DNA from 2 places in the Priestia sp. YIM B13489 genome. Region 2 is predicted to be linked to the other one. Evidence: a T-box and tRNA genes for the amino acid it is inferred to sense, from the RefSeq annotation. Region 2 holds a T-box; the other holds one or more tRNA genes.
What was found. A T-box is a leader RNA that pairs with one kind of tRNA and senses whether it is charged. The one in region 2 lies ahead of ileS (isoleucine--tRNA ligase), so its partner is inferred to be a tRNA-Ile.
Positions count from the first base shown of each region.

Region 1 (14,767 bases), 1.6 Mb from region 2:
TTTGATAAAAAGCAGCTTGAAGAAATGAAAGAACAAGCAATTTAAATGAAATAAAAGATTCTTAAAAGGCGTCATTTTATAAATGAGCGCCTTTTTTTATAGATATTAAGTTCTATTTCTGTATATATTGATCTAAAAATATAACAAAATTAGGTAAATGGAAAGACAAAATGATTGACAATTTAGAAAACATCTGATAAATTGTATACAAAATCAATAAAATTAGTTGGTATTAGGAGTGGTCATATGGCACGTATTGCAAATTCAATTACAGAGTTAATTGGTCAAACACCAATCGTAAAACTAAACCGTCTAGTTGAAGAAGATATGGCGGATGTATATTTAAAATTAGAATTTATGAACCCGGGAAGCAGCGTAAAAGATCGTATCGCATTAGCGATGATTGAAGATGCGGAAGCAAAAGGTGTGTTAAAACCTGGCGACACAATCATTGAACCAACAAGTGGTAACACAGGAATTGGCTTAGCAATGGTAGCTGCAGCAAAAGGATACCGTGCTATTTTAACAATGCCTGAAACGATGAGTATTGAGCGTCGTAATCTGCTTCGTGCATACGGTGCAGAGTTAGTATTAACACCAGGTCCAGAAGGAATGAAAGGGGCGGTTAATAAAGCAACTGAGCTTGCAAAAGAGCACGGCTACTTTATTCCTCAGCAGTTCCAAAACGAGGCGAACCCAGAAGTGCACCGTCAAACAACGGCTAAAGAAATCATCGAGCAGTTCGGCGATCAGCTAGATGGATTTGTGGCAGGTATCGGTACTGGCGGTACTATTACAGGTGCTGGTGAAGTGTTAAAAGAAAAGTACCCAAATATCAAAATTTATGCGGTAGAGCCAGCTGATTCTCCGATTTTAAGCGGTGGTCAACCAGGACCTCATAAAATTCAAGGAATTGGTGCAAACTTTGTTCCGGATACGCTTAACACGGAAGTATATGACGAAGTTGTCGCTGTTCAAAACGATCAAGCTTTTGAATATGCCCGTAAAGTAGCAAAAACAGAAGGTGTACTAGTAGGTATCTCTTCTGGGGCTGCGATTTATGCTGCGTTAAAAGCTGCAAAACAGCTTGGAAAAGGTAAAAAAGTGTTAGCGATTATTCCAAGTAACGGTGAGCGTTACCTAAGTACTCCATTGTTCCAATTCGAGGAACAAACACAAGCATAAAAACGATAAAAAAACAGCTTCTATATGAAGCTGTTTTTTTTCATCTAAGAATCATGTAAAATGAAAGCAGGTGATTTATTTTTAGGAGAGTGAACAAATGCAGCAAAGAATGACTTGGGGCGAATCTATTTCTATCTCTAAAAGCCAATGGTTCAAAAAATATCAAGAGTTGTCAAAAGAGGAACCGAATCATATCCTGCTTGAAAGCGGTCGAGGCGGAAAGTTTCAAATAATGGGATTAAAACCTGTAGCCATTTTGCGAGGCGAACAAAACGAGCTTCATATCAAAACGGATGACCAAACTACTGTTCAAAAAGGTAATCCGCTTCATCTTATGCGAGACTGGATGAAGAAGTTTGAAGCAGAGGTGAATCCAGATCTTCCTCCTTTTCAAGGTGGAGCAATTGGCTTTATTAGCTATGATTATATCCGCTATGTAGAAACCATACCTGACCTTGCTGAAGATTCATTGAAAACGCCGGACGTTTATTTCCTTATTTTCGATGACGTATTTGTATACGATCAAGAAAAGGAAAAGCTCTGGATTATCGTTAATGACGAAGCAGATTGTAAAGAGCAGGCACATAAGCGTATTGATCAATACAAAAAGGACTGGATGGGGGCAAGTGATGAAGGACTCTCATATGAGCAGATTCATCGTGTTGCCGAAAAGAGTGAGGTTTCGATGTCTGAAGCTGCTTTTTCAGATGCTACAACACGCGTACATGAGTACATCGGGCAAGGCGATGTGTTTCAAGTGAACTTATCTGTTCGACAGTCTCAACAGCTTCAAACTCATCCTATGCATATCTACGAACAGGTACGAAAAATCAACCCGTCTCCTTACATGTCTTATATGCAGACAGAAGAATTTCACATTGTGAGCTGTTCACCAGAATTATTAGTGAAAAAAGCCGGTGATGAAATCAGTACGAGACCGATTGCGGGAACACGCTCCCGCGGTAAGGATGATCAAGAAGATCAACAGTTAGCAGATGAGCTTATTCATAACGAAAAAGAGCGTGCAGAGCATGTGATGCTTGTTGACTTAGAGCGTAATGATCTTGGTAGAGTAAGCGAATATGGTACTGTGCATGTTGACGAGTTTATGGTTATTGAAAAATATTCACATGTCATGCATATTGTGTCTAATGTAAAAGGCAAGCTCGCGCGCAACAAAGATTTTGTAGATATCGTAGATGCGGTTTTTCCTGGAGGAACGATTACTGGAGCACCTAAAGTTCGTACAATGGAAATCATTGAAGAACTTGAACCAGTTCGAAGAGGAATTTATACAGGATCGATTGGTTGGATTGGGTTTAATGGAGATATGGAATTAAATATTGCGATTCGCACTATGATTATTCAAGACGGCCAAGCTTATGTGCAGGCTGGTGCGGGTGTTGTGATTGATTCAAATCCGAAACACGAATACAAAGAATCACTGAAAAAAGCAATTGCACTATGGAAAGCAAAAGAGCAGAGCGAAAATGAGCTGAGTGAGGGTGAGTAAAGATGATATTAATGATTGATAATTATGATTCTTTTACGTTTAATTTAGTACAGTATTTAGGTGAGCTAGGGCATGAGCTTCTTGTAAAAAGAAATGATGAAATTACACTTTCTGAAATTGAAGTGCTAAATCCAGATTTCTTGATGATCTCCCCGGGACCATGCAGTCCTAACGAAGCGGGAATCAGTCTAGAAGCCATCGAGTATTTTGCAGGTAAGATTCCAATATTCGGCGTATGCTTAGGGCATCAGTCGATTGGGCAAGCTTTTGGAGGGAATGTGATTCGTGCGGATAAATTAATGCACGGGAAAACATCTGAAATGCATCATGATGGCCGTACTATCTTTAAAGGTCTTGATAATCCGTTCACGGCAACGCGGTATCATTCTTTGATTGTAGAAAAAAGTTCACTGCCGGATTGCTTTGAGATTTCAGCGTGGACAGCAGAAGATGAAATTATGGCGATTCGCCATAAATCATTACCTATTGAAGGAGTACAGTTCCATCCTGAATCTATCATGACTTCTTACGGTAAAGAAATGCTGAAGAATTTTATTGAAACTTACGAAAAAAAGCGAGTGTAATGATATGTATATATACGTAAATGGCGAAGTAAAGTCTGCGTCTGAAGCCACTATTTCTCCGTTTGATCACGGATATATGTATGGCCTAGGGCTGTTTGAAACGTTACGAGTGTATGAAGGTCATCCATTTTTAGTGGAAGACCATCTGGATCGCCTGCATAGCAGCTTACGTGAATTAAATATTGTATGGGACTACTCTACACAGGACGTGTTGGAAATCATTAATAGTTTGTTAATGAAAAACAATGAGAGAAATGCGTATGTTCGATTAAATGTCTCAGCAGGAAATGGCGGAATTGGCTTGCAAGTGGAAGAATACGACAAGCCATCTACAATCGTATATATGAAATCAATGCCTCATCCATCGAGCCCCCTTGTAAAAGAGGGGCTTATTCTTGAGACGAAACGAAATACGCCTGAAGGAACCATGAGATTAAAATCTCATCATTATTTAAATAATGTACTAGCTAAGCGAGAAGTTGGTTCGGACTTAAATAAAGAGGGTATCTTTTTAACAAAAGAAGGGTTCTTAGCCGAAGGTATTGTGTCCAATTTATTTTTTGTAAAAGATGATTGTGTATATACGCCGTCTCTTGAAACAGGTATCTTAAATGGAATTACGAGACAGTTTATCTTTACGCTTTTACAAAAGAAAAACATAGAGGTTGTAGAAGGCTTATTTACGGTGGAACAGCTCTTGGAGGGTGATGAAGCTTTCGTTACAAATTCCATTCAAGAAATCGTACCTCTTCGAAGTATAAAGGATAAGCAGTTTTCAGTAGGAGACCATACGCTGACAGCTCAGTTGCAAAAAGAGTATCGCTCTTACACAATGTCGCTAATGAGTCGACACGAGCTACATGTATAAAAGCGAAAGGAGAGACTAAAGATGGATAAAATTCATGTAAATGATATGCGTTTCTATGGCTATCATGGCGTATTTCCAGAAGAAAATAAATTAGGGCAGCGTTTTCACGTGGATTTAGCTGTGGAACTGGATTTAAAGCAAGCTGGTACTACGGACAATTTAGAATACTCGGTGAGCTATGCAGATTTATACCAAACATGCCAGGAAGTTGTAGAGAAGCGCACGTTCAAGTTAGTTGAAACGGTGGCTGAAACGATTGCATCTGAATTGCTTGCTAATTACGAACTCGTGCAGGCTTGTACAGTAAAGGTATATAAACCCGATCCGCCAATTCCCGGTTATTATCAATCGGTAGCTATTGAAATTAAAAGGAGCCGTTGAATGACAACAGAAGCATATATTGCATTAGGATCAAATATTGGAAATCGAATGGAACATTTGAAGTCAGGAGTTACTGGCTTGATGAAACACTCTGAGATTAAGGTAGTGGCTGTTTCATCTGTTTATGAAACGGCCCCTGTCGGGTATACGAATCAAGCAAGCTTTTTAAACATGGTAGTAAAAATACAAACAACGTATTCGTCAGAGCACCTTTTAGATTGTTTGCAAGCCATTGAACAAACGGCAGGCCGAAAAAGAGAGATTGTATGGGGACCTAGAACCCTTGATTTAGATATCTTACTTTATAGTAATGAAATCATTCACACGGATAGACTGAGCGTCCCTCATCCCCGAATGTTTGAACGAGCGTTTGTGATGGTTCCTCTAAACGAACTAGCTCCATCTCTTATTCTCCCTGTAGCAGAAGAAAAAGTTGAAACCATCACAACACGTTTATCAGATTTAAAAGATGTAAAATTATTTCGAGAGCAAACAACGGGTATACTAGATATGTTCGAAAATAATCGTAATGATTTACATAAGTGAAAATGAATCTTATTAGTTGATTCATTTTTATATTGGCGTAAAGTAGAGTTCATAGTGAAAACTTTGAGATTTGGGTTCGCAGGTTTTGGGTTTATTCGGTAGCTTGTTAGAGAAATCGAAGAAAAAGAGAAGCGAAGCAAGAATAAAGCGATTTGACATAGAGAAACGACTGAACCTATAATAATTTTAAAGAAACGTAGTAGTTGCCAGTAAACATGCTGGCCTTTTTTCTGTTTCGGAAAACTTAATTATACGATGGAGATGAGTAAACGATGAGTCATGAAGAATTAAATGATCAATTTCTCGTTCGTCGCGAAAAAATGAGCAACCTACGAGATCAAGGTATTGATCCGTTTGGTCAACGTTTTGAACGTACACATACATCACAGCAATTAATTAGTGAGTATGACGAGTTAACAAAAGAACAGTTAGAAGAAAATGAAGTGCCTGTGTCACTAGCTGGTCGTATTATGACAAAGCGTGGAAAAGGAAAAGCAGGTTTCGCTCACGTTCAAGATTTAACAGGACAAATTCAGCTTTATGTACGTAAAGATGCAATTGGCGAAGAACAGTACGAAATCTTCAGCAGCGTAGATATCGGTGACTTGGTAGGGGTTGAAGGTGTTTTATTCAAAACAAAAGTTGGCGAACTTTCTATTAAAGTAAAAGATTTTACGTTACTAACAAAAGCGCTTCGTCCACTTCCAGATAAATATCATGGTTTAAAAGATATTGAACAGCGCTACCGTCAACGTTACTTAGATTTAATTACAAACCCAGAAAGTAAACAAACATTTATCTCAAGAAGCCGCATTATTCAATCGATGCGCCGTTACTTAGATAATCATGGATATTTAGAAGTTGAAACACCGATGATGCATTCAATCGCAGGTGGAGCAGCAGCTCGTCCGTTTGTGACACACCACAATGCGCTTGATATGGAACTTTATATGCGTATTGCGATTGAACTTCATTTAAAACGTTTAATCGTAGGTGGATTAGAAAAAGTATACGAAATTGGCCGTGTATTCCGTAATGAAGGTGTATCTACACGTCACAATCCTGAATTTACAATGATCGAATTGTACGAAGCGTATGCGGACTACAAAGATATCATGGCTTTAACAGAGAACTTAATTGCACACATTGCGCAAGAAGTACTTGGCACAACAAAGATTCAGTATGGCGATCAAGAGGTAGATTTAACTCCAGAGTGGACAAGACTTCATATGGTCGATGCTATTAAACAATATACGGGCGTAGACTTCTGGGGAGAAACATCTGTTGAAGAAGCTCGTGCTTTAGCGAAAGAACACGGGGTAGAAATCACTGAACATATGCAATATGGACATATTGTAAATGAATTCTTTGAACAAAAAGTAGAAGAGCAGTTAATTCAACCAACGTTCATTTACGGACATCCTGTAGAAATCTCTCCATTGGCTAAGAAAAATGCGGAAGATCCGCGTTTTACTGACCGTTTTGAGCTGTTTATCGTTGCGCGTGAACACGCGAACGCATTTACAGAGCTAAATGATCCAATTGACCAACGTGAGCGCTTTGAAGCTCAGTTGAAAGAGAAAGAACAAGGAAACGATGAAGCACATGAGATGGATGATGACTTCATTGAGGCATTAGAATATGGTATGCCACCTACAGGTGGTCTAGGAATCGGTATTGACCGCCTTGTTATGTTACTAACAAATGCACCGTCAATCCGTGATGTACTATTATTCCCACATATGCGTCAACGCTAAAAAAAGAGATGGCTACGGCCATCTTTTTTTAGTTAATAATATTAGAAAATTTAAACTTTTAATTTACCTCTTGTTTTTATGAAATTGATTTGGTATATTTATATCTGTTGCTAACGCAGACAAGCGAGAACAACAAAAAGAAATAAAAAAGTTGTTGACATTACGTTGATAACTTGATAAGATAGTAAAGTCGCTTAAGAGCGACGGTTGAACTTTGAAAACTGAACAAAGCGACAAACGTCAACGTTAAATTTTATTTTTAAATTGAGCAAGCAAACATTTCTTCGGAGAGTTTGATCCTGGCTCAGGATGAACGCTGGCGGCGTGCCTAATACATGCAAGTCGAGCGAACTGATTAGAAGCTTGCTTCTATGACGTTAGCGGCGGACGGGTGAGTAACACGTGGGCAACCTGCCTGTAAGACTGGGATAACTTCGGGAAACCGAAGCTAATACCGGATAGGATCTTCTCCTTCATGGGAGATGATTGAAAGATGGTTTCGGCTATCACTTACAGATGGGCCCGCGGTGCATTAGCTAGTTGGTGAGGTAACGGCTCACCAAGGCCACGATGCATAGCCGACCTGAGAGGGTGATCGGCCACACTGGGACTGAGACACGGCCCAGACTCCTACGGGAGGCAGCAGTAGGGAATCTTCCGCAATGGACGAAAGTCTGACGGAGCAACGCCGCGTGAGTGATGAAGGCTTTCGGGTCGTAAAACTCTGTTGTTAGGGAAGAACAAGTACAAGAGTAACTGCTTGTACCTTGACGGTACCTAACCAGAAAGCCACGGCTAACTACGTGCCAGCAGCCGCGGTAATACGTAGGTGGCAAGCGTTATCCGGAATTATTGGGCGTAAAGCGCGCGCAGGCGGTTTCTTAAGTCTGATGTGAAAGCCCACGGCTCAACCGTGGAGGGTCATTGGAAACTGGGGAACTTGAGTGCAGAAGAGAAAAGCGGAATTCCACGTGTAGCGGTGAAATGCGTAGAGATGTGGAGGAACACCAGTGGCGAAGGCGGCTTTTTGGTCTGTAACTGACGCTGAGGCGCGAAAGCGTGGGGAGCAAACAGGATTAGATACCCTGGTAGTCCACGCCGTAAACGATGAGTGCTAAGTGTTAGAGGGTTTCCGCCCTTTAGTGCTGCAGCTAACGCATTAAGCACTCCGCCTGGGGAGTACGGTCGCAAGACTGAAACTCAAAGGAATTGACGGGGGCCCGCACAAGCGGTGGAGCATGTGGTTTAATTCGAAGCAACGCGAAGAACCTTACCAGGTCTTGACATCCTCTGACAACTCTAGAGATAGAGCGTTCCCCTTCGGGGGACAGAGTGACAGGTGGTGCATGGTTGTCGTCAGCTCGTGTCGTGAGATGTTGGGAAGTCCCGCAACGAGCGCAACCCTTGATCTTAGTTGCCAGCATTTAGTTGGGCACTCTAAGGTGACTGCCGGTGACAAACCGGAGGAAGGTGGGGATGACGTCAAATCATCATGCCCCTTATGACCTGGGCTACACACGTGCTACAATGGATGGTACAAAGGGCTGCAAGACCGCGAGGTCAAGCCAATCCCATAAAACCATTCTCAGTTCGGATTGTAGGCTGCAACTCGCCTACATGAAGCTGGAATCGCTAGTAATCGCGGATCAGCATGCCGCGGTGAATACGTTCCCGGGCCTTGTACACACCGCCCGTCACACCACGAGAGTTTGTAACACCCGAAGTCGGTGGAGTAACCGTAAGGAGCTAGCCGCCTAAGGTGGGACAGATGATTGGGGTGAAGTCGTAACAAGGTAGCCGTATCGGAAGGTGCGGCTGGATCACCTCCTTTCTAAGGATTTTTATAAGACGTACGTTTCATTTCGTTCAGTTTTGAGAGAATTCTCTCTATCATATATATGGGCCTATAGCTCAGCTGGTTAGAGCGCACGCCTGATAAGCGTGAGGTCGGTGGTTCGAGTCCACTTAGGCCCACCAGTATAACAAACAGTTAAGTTAAACTTAAAAAACAATCATGGCCCGTTGGTCAAGTGGTTAAGACACCGCCCTTTCACGGCGGTAACACGGGTTCGAATCCCGTACGGGTCATCGAAAGAGCAGTTTGCATTTGCAAACTGCTCTTTTATTTATGTTAGATAACTACAGATTTTGATTGAGGCTGTATAAAATTCTAATGTGAAAACTTTAAAATTTTTGAGTCTAATCTCTTAAATTTGAACATAACGATACTAGTACTTTAAGAATAACACTAGGATAACGTGCTATAATGGATGAAACTGAATACTAGGGGTAATGAATAATGGAGGAATTAAAGCGAAAAAACCAAGGTGCTGCGGAACTAGACGAAAAGGGATTTAAGTGGATGCGTTTCGTCAGCTTCTTTATGATTGTGAACCTCATTTTCACCGTAGCTTTAGTAGCAGTTGTTCTAATAGTTCCACAAATTCAAGAAACTTTTCAATGGGTAGCATTTGGTGTATATGGGTTTACAGTTCTTTATCTCATCTTTATGCGTGAAGTAGCCTTTAAAAAGACATATGGTTCTTTAGCAGTTTGGATGCGGACTGTATGGAATTTTAGTTTTATTGCTAGTGCGTTTGGGGCCATTAGCATGTTTATAGGGAACACTCACTGGACTTTATTTTAAAGGAATCTGTCTTCTTGTGTTGAAAGTGAAAGTAAGGGAGGAATTTATATGAATCCATATGAACAATTACAATTAAACAAAGAAGTAGAAGCGATTGCTAAACAACGAATTGAAATTCATAAACAGCGAATAAAGCTATCTGAAGAGTTAGAGCAAGACTTTGATAATACAGAGCTCCAAAATAAAATTATTGAGTTAGAAGAAGAAAGTCAAAAACTAAAGAAAAAGAGTGAAGCTTTACAAGCTAACTATTAAACATCCTCTCAGGGTGTTTTTTTAATCAACGTATTTTAAAAAAACTGTGATTTTATTGAAGCTATAAGCTTGATTATGAACAAACTGTTGAGTCACTTATTTTGTCAGGACGTCCAATAAAATTAGGAAATGAAGAAAACTTTACTTCCTTGCCTCGTATACTTTTACCTTATTGTAAAATGTCTCTTTCTTCATGCCTACCTCTGATTTAAAAGAAAAAGTGGAAGATAAAATACAGTCCAAGACAGAGTAGCTGCATTCGAGTATGTAGTTTGGCTATGCTTTGAATGGGATTCACAATGCTAATTCTAAATAAGTTTGCTTTGATCCCCATGTAGACTACATTTAAAAGGGAAGCACATATCAAGAATATGAGATAAAACGTTGGAATAGCCAATAATGTTATAATAATCAACGAGTTGGTATAAAGGAGTTGGTACTATCACCATACAAAATCTTATTGACTTAAAAGATTTAGAATTGCCATTTGTTTTTTATTATGACGGGGATTTCGTACGTCAATCAATTAAAAATGGAACGAACATACTAGAAAGATATGATTACGTCGGAGAAGCTGAATTAGAATTACTTCAAGAAACTGGATTTATTGAAATTTGTATAGAGGGTTATGGTGGAATGAGAATAGGTGATAAAATTGATGTCTCTGTTGGTAATTTAGAAACTAAAAATGTTACCGAACCATTTGTTTTAGAAAAACTTGATAAGCGATTTTATTTTTTAATACCCTTTCATCCTTATTGGGTGAGTACAATGGAAGATGGGGGTATCCTCATCTCATATTCTATAAAAAGTGTACTAAATATGACTACTTATAGTTCTGAAACAGTACGTTTTCATAAAGATATTCTATCTAGCTCAACTGTATATTAAAATAAATGTAGTAGCTTAATCGATTGCTTGTTAATATGCTGTTAGATATGTATCTTTTTAGAAAAAATAAAATAACTTACTGAAATAGTCTTTATATAGAACAGAACAAGCAGATTCTTACTTATTAAGAGCCTGCTTGTTTTACTTTATACCCAGCATTAGATTCTTTATTTAACAGCTTCTTTAAATTCTTTTCCTGGCTTAAAGGCTGGAGCCTTTGTAGCATCAATAAATTCAGCTTTATTCATATCTAAATACCTCATTCCTTACTGTGTATAGTCTGTGTAGACAAAAAATATATCATAGTTTCCTTATAAGGATCAAACCTATGTTCTTTTAAATGCATCTGCTAGAAAACTCTAAAAAAAGTTAACATTGCATGTTTTGTTTCCTTTTTGTTAGGGAAATGGAAATAAAAGAAAGATAAAAATGATTAAAAATGAGGAGAAGGAGTGTCAAAAAGTGGTATATAGTCAAGTAGTAAGAAAACCTGAGTTTCAACAAGCGGAATCGGAAGGGTTAAATGAAGCCATTCACGAGTACATAACTCGTCGTACACGTCACAATGCACCGGTTGTGGATGCGCTTCGATATATTATGACCATTGAACATAAACATGAACGCATGCAGGTAGCAGCAGAACTGTTCGGATCAGCTATTCAGCGTGTAAAAGATCAAGATATTATTCAATATCTAAAAAAATGCGGAAGCTACAAAAGAATTTCTGATACGATGGAATAAAAACGTTTTCTTTGAAAAAGCGCCTTTAATGAGAGGGGGCTTTTTTTGTTTCCGCCATTTAAAAGCGAGGGTAAATACATAGAATTCTTCTAATTTGTGCATAGTAAATGAAGCAGAATTAATTGAGGAAGAGACAGAGTTGTGTATCTGACTGCGGGGGCGAATGTTAAGGTCTAGAATAAAGTCTTCATTACAGATACCCACTCTTGAATAAATGAAGATTTACGTATGTATCCCTAGCAGGAGGTTTAGTGCATGAGTCAAGAAATACCGTTAAGTTCAAGTGAAATTGCTACTCTTTGGATGACCTATCAGCAAAAAACAATGACCCAAAGAATTTTGGAATATTTTATTGCACAGGCAGAAGATGACGGGGCAAAGGAAATTATGCAAGATACGCATAGGCAAGTGGTGAACTACATTGAAGATATCAAAACAATTTTACAGAATGAAGGGGCTTCCATACCAGTAGGATATACAGAAAAAGATGTAAATATAGGCGTTCCTAAGCTCTATGATAAGATGTTTGATATTATGTTTCTTCGCCTTTTAAAAGAAATTAGTATGGGGCTACATACGCTTCATTTAACCATGTCCTACAGAAAAGACATAATCTCTCTATATAAAGAACTTACCGCTTTCACGCAAAGTGGCTATGACAAATGTGTAGATTATCTTCAGGATAAAAACGTGCTTCCAAGGCCTCCAGCTGTTTCCGTACCTAAAAAAGCGAAGTTTGCTGAAGGCACAGATTACATGAATGGAAACCATTTATTTTCGAGTAAACGGGCATTAAATACTGTAGAGGTAGCACATATTTATTACGCAATTGAAAGCAACATTTTTGGCATGCAAATGATCACAGGGTTCGCTCAAGTAGCAAGTGAGCCTGAAGTGAAGAAGTACTTTGTAAAAGGAAAAGAGCTGGCTAAAAAAATTGTAAGTGATTATAGTAAAATTCTTTTGGAAAGCGATATTCAGACGCCTGCGACGTGGGGAGCGAAGGCGACCGAGTCAAAAGTAGCACCCTTTTCAGATAAACTAATGATGTACTGCGTGAGTTTATTCTGCAGTTTCGGGCTAGGAAGCAACGCTTTAGGCACTGCGTTTAGTTTACGTGGAGATCTTCCTCTTACTCTTGTCAGTACCGCCAAAGACATTTTAACATACGGGCAAGACGGGGGAAAAATCATGGCTAAAAACGGATGGCTTGAAGAACCGCCAAGTATGGAAGACCGAAATGATTTGATTAAATAGAAAAGCATAATACATTACGAAAACTTCTTTTTTTGAAAGAAGTTTTTTCTTTTGCATAAAAAATGTCGTTATTTGTTCGTTTAACGGTTTGTTTTTTGAATAAAAAGGATATATAAACCATAAATTTACAATTTTATACTAAAAAAGGAGGTTGTTGCATATGAAGTGGTACATAAAAGTGTTGAAAAATTACGGGACGTTTTCTGGCAGAGCAAGCCGAACTGAATACTGGATGTTTGTATTGGTCAACTTTGTTATTTCATTTATTCTTTCTTTCATTCAGTTCTTTATTGATAAGCCTCTTTTTTTGCCGGTAATCTACTCGCTATTGATTGCAGTCCCTTCGTTAGCGGTAGGAGCAAGAAGGCTCCACGATACGGGAAAAAGCGGATGGTGGCAGCTCATTACATTAGTTCCATTAATCGGAAGTATTTGGCTGATTATTTTATTCTGCCAGCCTAGCGATCCAAAAGAGAATCGTTTTGGTACAACGGCTAAAGCAGCATAAATAGAACTCCCCCTTACACAAGGGGGAGTTTTTTAGTGCACAGGTTCTACTATAGCACCATCATACGCCGATTGGTAAATAGCTCGGATGTCTTTTTCAAGAAGAGGCAAAGGACTGCGAGCGAGAATTCGTTTTTGCTGGACGCCATCTTCTGTCAGCTTTTGAAGGGCACTTTCTGGAATATCAAATCCGCGAAGGGTTTGAGGAATGCCTACGTCTTCGACAAGTGACTGCAGCTGTTTTACACACTGATAAGAAGCTTCTTCTGTTGATAAAGAGTTAGCGTTTCCGCCCAGTGCTTCAAAAATATCTCGCATCTTTTCCACACAGCTGCTGCGTATGTAACCCATCACATATGGAAGCAATACGGCGTTTGATTCACCGTGTGAAATATGAAACTGTCCACCTAACGGATAAGCAAGCGCATGAACACCAGCAACACCAGCGTTAAAAAAAGCAAGGCCCGCTAAATAGCTTCCGTAGCTCATCTGAGTTCGCGCTTCTTTATCTTTGCCATTTTCTACAGCTGTTCGCAAAGAAGAGCTAATCATGCGTATAGCCTTTAGTGCTAAGGCATCGGTTGCTGGATTTGCATTTACTGATACATAAGCTTCAACGGCATGAGTTAATGCATCAACCCCTGTAGCCGCCGTTACTTTAGAAGGCACGCTTAGCGTAAGCTCAGGATCTACAATCGCAGCGTCTGCAAGCAAATAGTCGTGGGTCACAACGTCCTTGGTGCTTTCAAGAGATAATACAGAAATATTCGTTACTTCTGAGCCCGTGCCGGAAGTTGTAGGAATTAAAATTTTAGGAAGACCTTTTTTTGAAATTTGTTTTGTACCAGTTAAGTTCAAGTATTCTTCTACAGCGCCGTCGTGAACGGCTAAAACGGCCGTAAGTTTTGCTAAATCTAACGCGCTGCCGCCGCCAACCCCAATGACTAAATCAAATTTTCGGCTTTTTGCGTAGGATACGAGTTTTTCACCGAGTGCTAAAGGCGGTTCTGGTGCCGTATCTGCATATACATCTACTTCGTATCCATTTTTAATGAGGGGAGAACTCACTTTATCCACAAGTCCAATGTCTTTTAACACGGGATCTGTGACAATTAAAATATGAGCGGGGTGATATTTTTTTACTTCCGGAAGCAGTTGCTGAAGTGATCCCCATCCTGTATAGCTAAGAGGGGTAAAAACTAGTTTTGACACAGTCATTCTTTTATCCTCCTATAGGCACTGTTTTGTTGGCGGTTTCAAAGATGTGGTTTTGCTTCTACGTATATTATAATGAAGTATCGCAAATTTTTCATTGAATACAAATTAGCTGTCACGAAAAAATTGAGCTTTACTTCACAGAGGCAAAGGATGAGGAAATGTTGAGATACGTAACAAAAGAATTAGCTCAGAAAATTGTGTGTAGAACGATGGAGATTATTGATTGCAACATTAACGTGATGAACGAAAAAGGAGTCATTATTGGTTCGGGTGACAAAAAGCGAATGAATCAAATCCACGAAGGAGCGTTGATGGTATTAAAAAGCGGCAGTTCCTACGAAATTACTCAACAGCAGGCTGACTCGCTGCGCGGGGCCAAACCGGGCGTGAATTTCCCTATTTTCTTTAACGGAGAAA
Region 1 covers NZ_JBHZOQ010000053.1:1,757,811-1,772,577, forward strand. The annotation lists gene hslO (Hsp33 family molecular chaperone HslO) at 1-45, shown strand, start outside; gene cysK (cysteine synthase A) at 247-1,185, shown strand; gene pabB (aminodeoxychorismate synthase component I) at 1,283-2,698, shown strand; gene pabA (aminodeoxychorismate/anthranilate synthase component II) at 2,701-3,282, shown strand; gene pabC (aminodeoxychorismate lyase) at 3,287-4,150, shown strand; gene folB (dihydroneopterin aldolase) at 4,172-4,531, shown strand; gene folK (2-amino-4-hydroxy-6-hydroxymethyldihydropteridine diphosphokinase) at 4,532-5,077, shown strand; gene lysS (lysine--tRNA ligase) at 5,350-6,834, shown strand; rRNA gene ACFX4W_RS14850 (16S ribosomal RNA) at 7,116-8,665, shown strand; tRNA gene ACFX4W_RS14855 (tRNA-Ile) at 8,735-8,811, shown strand; tRNA gene ACFX4W_RS14860 (tRNA-Glu) at 8,851-8,922, shown strand; gene ACFX4W_RS14865 (hypothetical protein) at 9,134-9,481, shown strand; gene ACFX4W_RS14870 (hypothetical protein) at 9,530-9,736, shown strand; gene ACFX4W_RS14875 (hypothetical protein) at 10,217-10,627, shown strand; gene ACFX4W_RS14880 (hypothetical protein) at 11,090-11,368, shown strand; gene ACFX4W_RS14885 (DUF3231 family protein) at 11,624-12,625, shown strand; gene ACFX4W_RS14890 (DUF805 domain-containing protein) at 12,786-13,133, shown strand; gene ACFX4W_RS14895 (iron-containing alcohol dehydrogenase) at 13,166-14,350, opposite strand; gene ACFX4W_RS14900 (sugar diacid recognition domain-containing protein) at 14,509-14,767, shown strand, end outside.
Region 1: it encodes a tRNA-Ile, which carries the amino acid that the T-box ahead of ileS (isoleucine--tRNA ligase) is inferred to sense. The anticodon was not compared.

Region 2 (14,767 bases):
GAACGCGAAAAGAAAGACAGTAAGTATGCAATTGTAAAGCTTGAGTTTATTAAAAAGAGGGGGAGGAACGAAAATTTTTGTACCTATGCAGATTTGTATAAGATACATATCTCTGATATGAAATCATTTAGAAAATTTTTTGGGATTGAATATAAAGAAAACTTGGGAGATGTTATTCAACAATTTACACAGCAGTTCTCCACTTTTATTCCAAACCAATTAATAGTTGATAAAGAGATAGATTTAAAGAGTTCTATAACAGAGTACTTGAATAAAACGGACACGGATTCTTCTAAGGGCATTTATTGTATTGGTGTAAAGAGAAATGGAACCAAAAAAGATGGTACATCAGGACAACGGAGTCCTGAGAATAATCAAAAAGCAGCAATATTCAGACCAGAATTATTTGAGAAACTAAAGGATGATACTACAATAAGTTTTTGTTTTTCTGAGGATCCTTCAAGACAAAAAACAGATGAGGATATTCTTTTGCGCTGGAAAGAAAAGAAAAATAATTCATAAATAAAAATTTTTACTTTTTATATTAGCTTTCCCTTAGTTATAAAAGGTGTCTTATAATTTATATTGTAAACGTCGCGATGTTTATGAAAGTAATGTATTAGAAAGCAAAGATGTGTGATATGTACTTGTACAAGACCATGTTTTCTGTGCCGTCTCAGCCGCAGCCATATTTATTACACAGCGAAGAAGCAGCGGAACTTCTGAATGGAAAGATAAGAACGGGATAACGGCGCGTAATAAACTCGAACAAATGTTAAGTGTAGAAACAAAATAACCTAGATCTAAACCTTTTGATCTCAATAAGGATTTCAAAACATTGACATTCCCTTCCAAACCGCATACAATAGCTACTAATAAAAGCACACAAATTCGTTGAAGAGAATCAGTACGCTGCAAGTTTGTTCCACAGAGAGCTGGTGATAGCTGAAAGCCGGTGTTCAAGCTGCAGGGGAATATCCTCTCTGAGAAGTCAAACTGAACGATAAGTAAGTTTGAACGGTAGTCTACCGTTAAAAAGAACGCGTATGATTGTACGTTGCTGAGTGCTATTGATGAACGGATCAATAGAAGCCAGGGTGGTACCGCGGTTAAAACCCGTCCCTAGTCATAGGGACGGGTTTCTTTGTGTGCTTTTAACTTTAAAAGGAGTGGTATCACATGAAAGAAGTGAATGTAAGGGAGTCTTCGCAAGAGCGCGAACAGCGTATCCAGCAGCAGTGGCAAAAAGGAAATGTGTTTCAGCAGTCGGTTCAAAACCGAGAAGGGCAGCCGTCGTTTGTATTTTATGAAGGACCTCCCACAGCAAACGGTTTGCCTCACGTGGGGCACGCGCTAGGCCGGACGATTAAAGACGTTGTGGCCCGTTATAAAACGATGACGGGGTATCAAGTAATTCGAAAAGCAGGCTGGGATACGCACGGACTTCCGGTTGAGCTCGGTGTTGAAAAGCAGCTCGGAATATCTGGGAAGCATGACATTGAAAAATACGGCGTAGAAGCTTTTATCAATAAGTGTAAGGAAAGTGTGTTTGTGTATGAAAAGCAGTGGCGCACGTTCACGGAGCAGCTTGGCTATTGGGTTGATATGGAAGACCCTTACATCACCTTGGAGAATTCATACATTGAAAGTGTATGGAACGTGCTTGGCACGATTCATGATAAAGGACTTCTTTATAAAGGCCACCGCGTATCACCTTACTGCCCGAGCTGTCAAACATCATTAAGTTCGCATGAAGTGGCGCAAGGGTATAAAGATGTAAAAGATTTAACGGTAACGGTGAAATTTAAAGTGAAAAACCGCGATAATGAGTATTTTTTAGGCTGGACGACAACGCCTTGGACGCTTCCGTCAAACGTGGCGCTCGCGGTGCATGAAGAGATGAGTTATGTCCGCGCTGAGCAAGGCGACAGCGTGTATATAGTGGCAGAAGCGCTCGCAGACAAAGTGTTAAAAGGAGGGTATACGGTTTTATCTCACCATAAAGGAAATGAGTTAAAAGGGATGTCGTATGACCCGCCGTTTCATTTTGTGAAAGTGGAAAAAGGGCATGAAGTCGTAACGGCTGATTACGTAACGGATCAAAGCGGAACAGGAGTTGTTCATTTAGCACCTGCATACGGCGAAGATGATTACAGAGTTGTAAAAGAAAACGGCTTTTCATTTGTGAACGTAGTGGATGAAAAAGGACAGTACACGTCTGAAGTGCCGCTTTTTCAAGGACGTTTCGTGAAAGACTGCGACGTTGATATCGTTCGTTATTTAGCCAATCAAGATGTGCTGTATCATAAAGAAAAGCACGAGCACAGCTATCCGTTTTGCTGGCGATGCGACTCGCCGCTTCTTTATTACGCAAATGAAAGCTGGTTTATCCAAACGACGGCGTTGAAGGAACAGTTTTTGAAAAACAATGAAAGCGTGACGTGGTACCCGGATTATATCAAGCACGGTCGCTTTGGCAATTTTTTAGAAAATATGGTGGACTGGAACATCAGCAGAAAGCGCTACTGGGGAACGCCCCTGAACGTGTGGGAATGCGGAGCATGCCAGCATCAAGTAGCGCCAAAAAGCATCAAAGAGCTTCAGGAACATGCGTCTCATTCCGTGGTTGACAGCATTGAACTTCATAAGCCGTATGTAGATGACGTGCAGCTGACGTGTCCGGTCTGCAGCGGAGAAATGAAGCGAACGCCGGAAGTGATTGACGTTTGGTTTGACAGCGGGTCGATGCCGTTTGCACAGTATCACTATCCGTTTGAAAATAATGAACTGTTCCAAAAACAGTTTCCAGCAGACGTTATCGCAGAAGGAATTGATCAAACGCGCGGCTGGTTTTACAGCTTGATGGCAGTTTCAACGCTGTTTACAGGCAAAGCACCGTATAAGCGCGTTTTGTCTCTTGGTCACGTCTTAGATGAAAACGGTCAAAAGATGTCTAAAAGTAAAGGAAATGCGCTGGACCCTGTTGATCTTATTCATGCATTTGGTGCCGATGCGCTTAGATGGGCGCTTTTAGCAGACAGTGCGCCTTGGAATCCGAAGAAATTTTCAGAGCGCGTCGTGCAAGAAGCGAAGTCAAAAGTGATTGATACACTCGTGAACGTGTACGGCTTTTACGTGTTGTACGCTAAGCTTGACGGCTATGACCCGAAGCAAACGTATGAATTGAAAAAAACAAAATTGGATGAGTGGATTCTTTCGCGTTTGCACAGCACGGTCAAGCGCGCAACAGTACATCTTGAAGATTACGGATTTACAATCGCGGCTCGTGAAATCGCGGCATTTATTGAAGAGCTAAGCAACTGGTATGTGCGACGTTCCCGCGATCGTTTTTGGTCAGAAGGAATGGACGGAGAAAAAGCAGCGGCTTACGATACGCTTCATAAAGTGTTAGTGACGTTAAGTCAGCTGTTAGCACCGTTTACGCCGTTTGTTGCGGATGATATTCATGAAAATCTAACAGGGAAAAGCGTTCATTTAGCAGACTATCCTGTTTGTGATCAAACGAAAGTGAACGAAAATCTGGAAAAAGAAATGACAGCGGTGCTTCAAGTAGTGGAACTAGGTCGAAGCATCCGAAATACGCATTCGTTAAAAGTAAAGCAGCCTTTGCAAAGTCTTTCGCTTGTGGTAACGGAAGAAGATGTAGAGTGGAAAGCATATCGTGATGTCATCAAAGATGAGCTTAATGTAAAGAACTTTAACGTGGAGCAAGACGACGACAAACTTGTTTCATACGTATTAAAACTCGATTTTAAACAGGCTGGACCAAAGTTCGGAAAACAAGTGAATGAGGTCAACCAAGCGCTGAAAAACCTTTCAGAAGAGCAAGGAAAAGAGTTTGTTGAACAAGGCAAGTTAAGTGTTACGCTTGCTTCAGGAGAAAGCTCAACGCTTGAAACGGCTGACGTACTTGTTGAAAAAGTGCCAAAAGAAGGTTTTGCGGTTGCATCAAACGGCACGTATACTGCGGTGTTGGATACGGCGTTAACCGAAGAACTCGTGCAGGAAGGAGTCGCTCGTGAAGTAATTCGAGCGGTTCAAGATTATCGCAAAAAGCTGGATTTACCCGTGAATTTACGTATTGATTTAGAGCTTAGCGGAGACAAAGAAGTGCAGAAAGCCGTGGCGAAGTTTGAAACGCTGCTTCAAGAAAATCTTCTGCTGCACAGTCTTCATGTGACAGAAACTATCGAAAACGGAGAGACGGTAAAGGTCGGAACAAAGCAAGTTACGCTTCGTGTTTTAAATCAGAGCTGATAAAGAGAGGCAAGGATAAGTTGAATTAATGTACGAACGGTTTATCTATTAACCGTTCGTTTTTTCTGTTTTTATAGTGAACGTAGCACCTTCTAGCTGTGGATTGGAGGGCAAGACGAAGACTCCTGCGGGGAAAGCGGAACAGGTGAGACCCCGCAGGAGCGAAAGCGACGAGGAGGCTCACCGGCCGCCCGCGGAAAGCGAAGTCTTGCACGGAAATCAACAGCGGGGTAACAAGCGCTTCATAATAGCTCATTTACCCCATTTGTTTATCTCTAGATTGAATTGATTTCGTTATGTCTCAACTTTTTGTGTAGGGAAAGAGCAATTAAAAGAGAATGTAGGAAGAAAGGAGAGTGAGACAGTTGCATCCTATTATAGTAGAAGAAATTCCCCATTCGATAAAAAAGTATGTAAAGTAAATCGAAAAAGTGACGTTTCCAAAGCAAGGGTGTACATCGTGTACATCGGATGTTGGGATCCTTCATACGGCTAAAGGGAGATAGGTTTTAAAGAGAGCAAAAGGGGGGGGGAGTACAGAAAATGGTTATATAGGTAATATTATGTATTAAAAAATATACGGGCACTGGCGGACTTTCAAAGCCCTAGTGCTTACAAATTCGTTCAAACAGCTGTTATTGACTGGAGCGGAGGAACCTGCGGAGACGCTCGTTATGATATGGCGCTTGCTGTGCGCTTTGAAGACGGAATTTTTACAGATAAAGAGCGCGCGTCTTTTTTAAGGGATATGGCAAGCAGATTTCACAGCACGAATTTTGTTATTTTGCAGAAGGATTGTACGAGTTTTTCTAAGTAATAATGACATCATTTTCTTCATTTGTTGAACGTCCACTTTCTTTGACGAATTCATACTAGTTTTGTCACGCATGAAGGGATTTAAAAATTTCTCTCGAAATGGCTAGTAAATGAAAAAAATGGAGGGATGGAACATGACGATGAAAACGGTAGATGTGGCAAAAGCGCTGGGAATACATCCAAGTACGGTATTAAAGTGGGTCAAAATGGCGGATATCGAGCTAGAGAGAAATGAATCGGGACACTGTGAGTTTACAGAAGAAAATGTTGAAGCACTTAGAAACTTTCAAAAAAACCGCAATCGTCAAGCCGTCGTCAAAGTGGTAGAAAAAGTAGTGGAAAAAGAGGAAGTCGTTATATCTGATGAACGTGCACAAGACATGCAAAAGCAGCTTGATCAGCTTTTTTTAAGGCTAATTGAAAATGAAAAGCGTACAGAAGAAAAAGCGGGAGAAGTAGTGACTTTTCAAATTTTAGAGCATCGTTCAGAAATCGATCGATTAAATAAAGTTATTACGAAATTAGAAAATCGAGTAGTGGAACTTGAAAGTCAGTTAAAAAGTGAAGACAGCTTAAAAGGTAAAAAGCCTGTTCCGAGATGGAGAAGCTTTTTAACCGGTATTTTTAGCTATTAGCAGCGATTTACCATAACGGTAAATCGCTTTTTTTATGGAATTTTATGAAAAATACATCAATTCGTACAGACTTGTGGAAAAAAATCTCAATAATAGTTGACGAAACGCTTAGTAATTTGATAAAACTAATTAAGTTAAGAAAGTGAAATACTTTCGTAAATACATATTCGTTATCATGTGATAGCGTTAAGGAGAGTGACAAGTGAAAAAAAGAGAAGAGCTCGTTCAAGAAATGGAGACGCTGTTTCGCTTTGTGTTCAGACAGCTTCGCCAAGAAATTAATGAAGTATACAATTCAGAGCTATCAACAAATGAATTTATGGTGCTTCGTATGCTGGTTGATTCCGGCAGGCAGCGATCAACTGATTTATCAAAGTATCTTCAAGTGTCAGCAAGCCACATTACGGCGGTAACCGACTTGCTTTTATCAAAAGGCTACATTGCACGCAAACGGTCTGAAAACGATCGGCGTATTATTGATATTGAACTGACCAAGGAAGGACAGGATATTTTTAATGCTATTCAAGAGAAGAAACGAGCCTATTTCCTTGAGCGTTTTGAGCACTTTACAGATAAAGAAATTGAAACGGTGAATAAACTGTTTCACAAAATTAAAGGCGATCAAAAATAAAGCGCTTTAAGTGCGGAAGAATAATCAGTGAACATGGCTTTCACTGATTATTTTTTTGTCTTAAAACGCAAAGAGTATGAAAGGCAAGTTAGTTGGTGAGAACATAAAATCAGCGTATAATAATAGAAAGAACACATGAAGGAGGTCATCTTTTTGACAGAACAATATGAAGTAGCAACTTTTGCGGGCGGCTGTTTTTGGTGTATGGTGAAGCCCTTTGATGAACAGCCAGGCATTATAAAAGTTGTATCTGGCTATACAGGCGGTCACAAAGAGAACCCGACGTACAAAGAAGTATGCTCAGAAACCACGGGCCACTATGAAGCGGTCCAAATTACATTTGATCCAGAGATTTTTCCATATGAAAAGCTTTTAGAACTATACTGGCCTCAAATTGATCCAACGGATGCAGGGGGACAATTTGCGGATCGAGGCGACTCGTATCGAACAGCTATTTTTTATCACAATGAACATCAAAAGGCACTAGCTGAAGAATCGAAGCAGCAATTAGAAGCAAGCGGTCGTTTTTCTGAGCCGATTGCTACACAAATTCTACCGGCAAAACCGTTTTATGAAGCGGAAGAATACCATCAAGGTTACTATAAGAAAAATAAATTCCGCTATGCTATGTATCGACGCGGGTCTGGACGTGATCGTTTTATTAAAGAAAACTGGAAAGACTTTGGACGCGACGACCAGCTGAAAACGACATTAACGCCTATTCAGTATGAAGTTACTCAAAACGATGCAACGGAACCTCCATTTCGCAATGAATTTTGGGATCATACAGAAGATGGTATTTATGTAGATATCGTATCAGGAGAGCCGTTGTTTAGTTCAACTGATAAGTATGATGCCGGATGCGGATGGCCGTCTTTCACAAAAGCGATTAATAAAGATGAAGTAAAAGAAAACATGGACGTTAGTCATAATATGGTTCGTACAGAAGTACGAAGCAAAACGGCTAATTCTCATTTAGGTCATTTATTTGATGATGGTCCGCAAGATGCAGGCGGCTTGCGCTACTGTATCAACTCAGCAGCTCTTCGTTTTGTTCCGAAGGAAGATTTAGAAAAAGAAGGATACGGAGAATACGCTGTTTTATTTAACAAATAAAATAATATGAGAAAAAGAGCGTGATTCAACTTAAAGTTGGCTCACGCTCTTCTTTTTGTGCTTTCTTTTGTTTTATTTTGGCTCGAATGAGGCTATAGAGAAAAAGAAAAGGAATGTAGCCATAAATAAAGTAAAAGCCCGTCATGGATAATCGTGTATTAAGCTGATCAATGGTTTCCCGATCATCAAAGAAAATAGAAAAACCAAGAAGGGCAATAAGAACTAATATAAGAAAAATCGTAGGCGGCTTATTAAATGTTTTACTAAATCCACGAATTGTACACCATACGCTGACAGCAATAGTAGGAAGAACAACTAAAAGCCACAGAGAAATTAAAATATATTCAAAACGCTGTAAAAATGGGATTTCAATAATTTTAGCCATCGTTAAAGTTGGCCAGATGGTATGGCCTAACTGTCCTTGGCTAAAGTAAGCAAATGACACTAATGCTGTGCAAAAATATAAAAAAGTGCTGAACAAAACGCCATATTGCCCCCACTTTTGGCTAGTAGCGCCATTTTTTATAAATGGATAGAAAAAAAGCACGGATTCAAATCCTAAATTCTCAAAGGTCATCAGTTTAGTTGAAATTAAAAATTCCCATATCGTATGGTCAAACAAAGGAAATAAGTTGTTAAGGTGCCCATATTTTAATGTATAAACCAAGGCAAACACGAGCGGCAAAGGAAGCATTACCCCAAAAAAGGCAATTCCAGTAATCACACGAAACCCACCGGAAACTGTGTAGTAAATAATAGGCAGGTATACAAGTGATACGATCCATGTTTCCAGCTGTGGAAACATCCATATTTGTAAAATCTCTACGTACGTTCGGTAAATCGTTAATGCAAAGATAAAATAATAAATCGAAGCGGCAAGGGTTAAAGCCCCTCCAAGGTATTTTCCAAAATATAGCCGGTGAATATCAATAATATCGCTGTTTTCACGGGTTAAGATATTAAAAATCATCGCTAATAAAACACAGACGCTGATCGCAGCAAGGAAGATAGATATCCACGCTTCATATCCAGCACCTTTAATAATATAACGCTGAAATCCTAGTATTCCAACGCCAATCTGAGTAGAGTGAACTAAGAAAAAAAGAAAAGAAGGGGAAACTTGATTTTCTTCTTTAATTGTATTGTGCATCTTTTCTTCCTCCTAGTTGCTAATACCGGTTTGAATAAGATGAACATGAGCTTTTACTTCAATATTCATATCCGGATATTGCGCTTTGAATTCTTCACTGTTAAACCCTCGTGTTTTACTTCGCACATAATCTGTAAAACAAATGGGGTCGATTTTGTGTTGCTGAAGCTTTTTAATAAAAGTATTTCCATCTTTTTCAATGTCTTTTTGAAGCGTTCTTTCAACCATTTTAATATGATCGGGGTCTGTTAAATCTATCCATCCGGGAAACTCTTTTACAAGGCCGTCGACAGTTAAGTGCGCAATAATACTTGGATGCTGATGATTTCCTTTAATTTCATACTTTGTTTTAGTGCGCAAGTTTTGCAGTATAATTTCGCCTTTACGGTCACTTTTTTTAATTTTTACTGAGTAGCGGCCGTGCTTTGTTCCGCTTGTTAGCAGCTTAAATAAAAACGTTTCTTTCATTCCGATGGTTGTAACGACTTTTTGCTGCTTGAAAAGCGCCAGTCCTTTTAATTTAATAGCATCTTTTTCTTGGGCTAAAACAGGAAGATACGGGTCACGGTCGTCGCTAAAAAAACTGAATAAAAAAATTTGTAAATTGGTGTTAGGCAAATTTTCTGTGCGGATATTTTGTTCGATTAAATTCGAAATAAACTGATAGTCTTTAATTTTCTTTTTTGTAACGGAGCTCAATAATTCGTGTGCGTTGCCATCTACAATGCTTAATTTAATATTACGTCCAAGGTCTGGATTTCTAGCAATTGTATTTACTAATTCATCTACTCCATGTGTTGCAAATTTTTTTCCAATAACGATGCTCCTCAGCTGCCCGAAAGCAACGGGAAGAGATGATTTATTGTTTAAACGAAGTGGAATATCAAATGATGAATTAGCAGTAGCCGCAATAATACTTGGTTCTTCCGTTGGTCCATATTTATAGATAGGATATAAAATGGTTCCTCTGACTTTATTGCTTTGAGGAATATAATCATATCCTATGGAGTTGACTACTTGAATTTCGTCAATCGTTTCACGGTCTGCACAGCTCGTTAAAAAAGTAAGGCAAGTGCATAAAATAAGTATTCTCTTCATGACGTTTCCCCGCTTTACTCATTATCTAAATTACTTTTTCTTTTACCTTTATTCGCTTTATTGGGGTTATAGCGGAATCGCTCTAAAGGACGCAAGTAGCTTGGCCGCTTGGCTGTATGACTATAGGGCAATCGCAGAAAGGTATCCCTATACTCTGTGGGCCGAAACGGAAAAAGCGGAACAAGATAAGGCATGCCCAAAGATTTTAAACGAAGCAAATGAACCAGCAAGAAACAAAAACCAAAGGTGATGCCGACTAAACCAAACGCAGTGGCAAACAAAATAAACGGAAAACGTAGCAGCCGGATCGTGTTAGACATTTTAAAAATAGGCGTCGTAAAAGAAGCTAAAGCTGTCAGTGAAACAATAATAAGCAAAATATTGCTTGTTAACGCAGCTTCTACTGTTGCTTGCCCAATAACAATCCCGCCTACGATTCCCAGTGTTTGACCTACTTTTGTTGGAAGTCTGGCTCCGGCCTCACGAAGCAGTTCAATGGTAATTTCTAAAAAAAGTACTTCGATGACCGGTGGAAAAGGAACGTTTGTCCTTGAAAAGATAATAGGCCCCAGCAGATCTTTTGGAAGCATTTCATAATGATACGTAACAATCGCTACATAAAGAGGCGTAGCAAAAATAGAGAAAAAGACGCCAAAAATACGAATAACTCGGAAAAATGATCCTAGAACCCACGGTAAATAGTAGTCTTCAGGTGAAATAAAAAAGTCAAGCAGCGTTGACGGACCTGTAACTGCGTAGGGTGAACCGCTCGAAAAGAAGGCAGCTTGCCCGTTTAACAGACTAAACAGGACTCGGTCGATTCGCTCTGTTGTTAAAAAGAGTGGAAACGCCGTAGACGAATTATCTGAGATCATCTGATCAAGCATCGTACTATCAAAAATGACGTCGAAATCTATATCTTCCAGGCGCTGCGTCATAGTGTCTACGTGCTGAGGGTTCGTTACGCCTTCTAAATAAACAAGAACGACGCGCGTTTTGGATTTATTTCCTACGGTGAGTTCTTTAAAAATAAGATTTTCGGAAATGACCGTTTTTCTCATTAAGTAGAGGTTGACATCTAAATCCTCTACAAAACCAATTTTAGGACCAACGACGCTGAACTCATTTTCCGTTTCATTTTCTTTTCGAAACCCTGTATCAAAGCTTTGAACTTTAATAAGAGCTACTAGCTTATCGTCTTTATGAAATTGAAACATCACATAGCCGCGCAGCAGCTTTTCTAAAATTTCTTTTGTATCTTTTGTAACGGAAATATCTTCAATCGGCAGAACATTTTCGACTTCATATACACTGCTTAACGTGAAGTCTAATTTTTGAAAAGGCTCAAGTATTTTATCTTCAACACTTTGCATGTTTACGAGCTGCTTAAAATAAGTAATAATGTATTTTCTATGCTGCGAACCAATGGCTAATGTTGTGAAATCACTTGATTTTTTTAATTGTTTAATCAGTTCATCCAATGTTTTTTTGGGCTGATCCTCTGCATTCTTTTTTTTAAATAAATGTTTAAACATAACCGTGCCCCTCGCATGACTTTCTATTACTGGTAGTTTGTTCATGTACTTCCTTTTTATTCGACTATTTTTTCTCACGAAGAAAGGAAGGATATAAAGACAAACTTTACACTCTTTTACAGTGGATAAACAGTGGGTTTACGTTTGAATGGTAACTTTAGACATGTCGAAGACAATTAAATAAAGGAGCGGGTACATTTATATGAAGAAAAAATTAGCAGGTATTACACTGGCAGGAGCAGTAGCATTGGCATCGTTTGGTGTAGGAAACTCACTTATTCAAACGGAAGCAAAAGTGGAGCACAAGTCAGCTAAGAAACCTCAAAATGTCATTATGATGGTAATGGACGGGACGAGTTCAAATGCTACTACACTCGCAAGATGGTACAAGGGAAAACCGTTACATATGGATCAGCTGATGGCCGGCGGAGTACGTGCGTATTCGGCAGAATCTGCTATTACAGATTCCGCTCCGGCAGCTACTGCTTTAGCAACAGGAAATAAATCAAATTCAGGTTATGTAGGTGTGCTTCCTTCAGTAGTGAATACACCCGGGGTTAAATCCGTAGAAAAAGAAGATCAATTTCGTCCCGTAGCAAACGTTCTAGAAGGAGCAAAGCTTTCAGGGCGCGCGACAGGAATTGTGGCTACCTCTGAAATCCAGCACGCCACACCAGCTGGTTTTTCAGCCCACAACTATAGCCGTGATGATTTTCAAACGCTAGCAGAGCAGCAAGTGTATCAAAACATCGATGTAGTGCTTGGAGGAGGTAAGCAATCTCTTCTTCCAGGAAAAGAAGAAAAAAGCCGGAAAGACGGTGAAAACTTAGTCAATGTATTGAATAAAAGAGGATATGACTTTGTAGAAAATAAAAAGGAATTAGAGCAGTCACACGCCAAAAAAATCTGGGGGAGCTTCGCCGACCGAGACTTAGCATATGATATGGACCGACCGCAGACAAAAGCAGAACAGCCAAAGTTGTCCCAGATGACAAATAAAGCAATAACAACACTATCCAAAGATAAAGACGGTTTTTTCTTATTTGTTGAAGGAAGCAAAACGGATTGGGCAGCTCATGCGAATGATCCAGTAGGAATGATTAGCGATGTACTAGCGTTTGATGAAGCAGTGGGCAAAGCAGTAGAGTTCGCTAAAAAAGATGGAAATACGATGGTTATTGCGATTGCCGATCACGGAAACAGCGGTCTTTCAATCGGTAATGCAAATACAACAAAAGGATACGATACCACACCTGTTTCTGCTTATATTGATCCATTAAAAAAAGCAAAAATGACGTTAGAAGGTGCTACGTCTAAATTAAAAGAAGATTTATCAAATAAAGAAGAAGTAGCTGCTTTGTATGGTTTATCAAATCTAACTTCAGAGGAAAAAGCGCAGCTGACTAAAGCAAGAGATAAAAAAGAAATCAGTGCTACACTATCGAAGTTATTAGCCAACCGAGCAAACCTTGGATTCACAACAGGCGGTCATACGGGTGAGGATGTATTTCTGTATTCATACGGCGTAAATCGACCAACGGGGCACTTTGATAATACGGATATTGCCAAACATATGGCTAAATCAATGAATATTAACTTAAACCAGTTAACAAATGAATTATTTATTGAAGCAAATAAAGCTTTTAAAGGCTCAAAGGTAGCGGTTGACTCAAAAGACAAAAACAACCCTGTACTGGTTGTTACAAACAATAAGCGAACGGTGCGTTTTCCAGTAAATAAAAATATTGCTATTGTAAATGGAAGAGAAATTCAAATGGACAGCGTAGTGATACAGGATAAAAAGAATCGCTTCTTTGTATCAAAACAAGCACAGCAAATTGTAAAAAATGAAAAATAAGAAATGAATGCAAAACAGGCCGGGTTATAACTTTAGGCCTGTTTTTTTACAAATAATAGATGGTTAATTAAGTTATGTAGCCTTTATAGAGGAATGAAGCTATTTATTTTACAAATAAATAGCCTTGAACACTTAAAGAAATGGAAAGTCTTCACGTTTAACTATATGTGATTTATACTATGAAATGGTATAATAATCATAGTTTTAAAAGGAACTAGTTCGGAATACATATGTAAGTTCATACCTTTGTATGCTAGAATTTTTATAATAAAATGAATAAAAAATACATAAATTCTTTTGGATTAAATCATAAAATCAGGGTTGTTAAGGACAATATGTAAGTAATTACCTTTAATGAAAAGTAAAAAAATTAACAAAAGTACGGGTGAAAGAGCGTAGAACATGTTTTAATAGTAAGAGAAAACAAAATGATTGAAAAGAGCGTGTCGCCTTTATCGAAAATGTTAAATAAAGATTTTGACATGCTGATTTACAGATTATAAAAAGGGTATTAAATCATTGTTAGGAAAATAAATGATAATAGATAAACGGTTTTTATGTCTTCTTCTAGAAAACCTACAATTATTGCAATATTCCCCATGAACAATCGTTGTGTGTTCATTAACGATTAGCGTCCGTGTAGATCATTCATCTCAACATAAAAACACTATAACGATGTGTAGACATGCATAAAACAGAATGGGCAATAGTTCGTACTATACTTTAACATTGTATCCTAGGGGGAGTCAGGATGAACAAAATTAACTTAATTATTGCCGATGATAACGAAGATTCGGTTGAAATTTTAGATTATTTTATAGAACAGCTTCCGGAATTTGAAGTGATTAGCATCTGCAAAGACGGAGAGCAGCTTGTACAGGAAGTGATGGCTAAGAGTCCAGACCTTTTGCTCGTAGACATTAATATGCCTACGATTAACGGTGTAGATGCCATAAAAAAGTGCCTGCGCATTAAGCCGAATTTAAACTTCATTTTTATCACCGGTTACGATGAATTTGCTGTGAAGGCATTTGAGCTGTCAGCACTGGATTATATTGTAAAACCGATTGAAAAAACCAGGCTTTATATGGCGTTAGAGCGGGCAAAAAACTCCATTGGAATTGATAAAAATCAGTCAAAAAAGCCAGGTCAGCAATTAAAAAGACTGCCTGTAAAATTTAATGGATCTACTTATTACATTCCAATTGATCAAATTATTTTTATTGAAAAATCCGGAAAAAAATGTTTGATCTATACTCAATCACGTATCTATGAGACATATGAAAATATTAGTGATATCTATATGTATTTGAACCCTTCTGTATTTAGTCAAACACACCGGTCTTATATCGTGAATTTACAGAAAGTTTCGCACATCACACCAAAAAACGAAACATATCTTGTTTATTTCTTAGAAATTGATGAATATGCTCATATCTCAAAATTAAAAATCCAAGACGTTCAAAAACAGCTGCATCAGTTAATGACCAATTAAGAGATGCTGCTGCTTCTAAAATAGCTATGTTGATGAAAGGACGAAGCTTATGCAAGTTTCGTCTATTTCATGTGTCTGCTTTCGGAGCAAATGATCGTAATATAGTTCTTATAAGAAGAGTTAGATAGAAGAAGTAACGTTAAATTGAAAGGAAA
Region 2 covers NZ_JBHZOQ010000053.1:3,336,162-3,350,928, forward strand. The annotation lists gene ACFX4W_RS22985 (DUF6037 family protein) at 1-522, shown strand, start outside; gene ACFX4W_RS22990 (hypothetical protein) at 604-918, opposite strand; T-box leader at 886-1,127, shown strand; gene ileS (isoleucine--tRNA ligase) at 1,180-4,278, shown strand; gene ACFX4W_RS23000 (MerR family transcriptional regulator) at 5,229-5,729, shown strand; gene ACFX4W_RS23005 (MarR family winged helix-turn-helix transcriptional regulator) at 5,932-6,360, shown strand; gene msrA (peptide-methionine (S)-S-oxide reductase MsrA) at 6,514-7,476, shown strand; gene ACFX4W_RS23015 (GerAB/ArcD/ProY family transporter) at 7,502-8,626, opposite strand; gene ACFX4W_RS23020 (Ger(x)C family spore germination protein) at 8,639-9,724, opposite strand; gene ACFX4W_RS23025 (spore germination protein) at 9,739-11,259, opposite strand; gene ACFX4W_RS23030 (alkaline phosphatase) at 11,462-13,117, shown strand; gene ACFX4W_RS23035 (LytR/AlgR family response regulator transcription factor) at 13,869-14,612, shown strand; gene ACFX4W_RS23040 (PAS domain S-box protein) at 14,757-14,767, shown strand, end outside.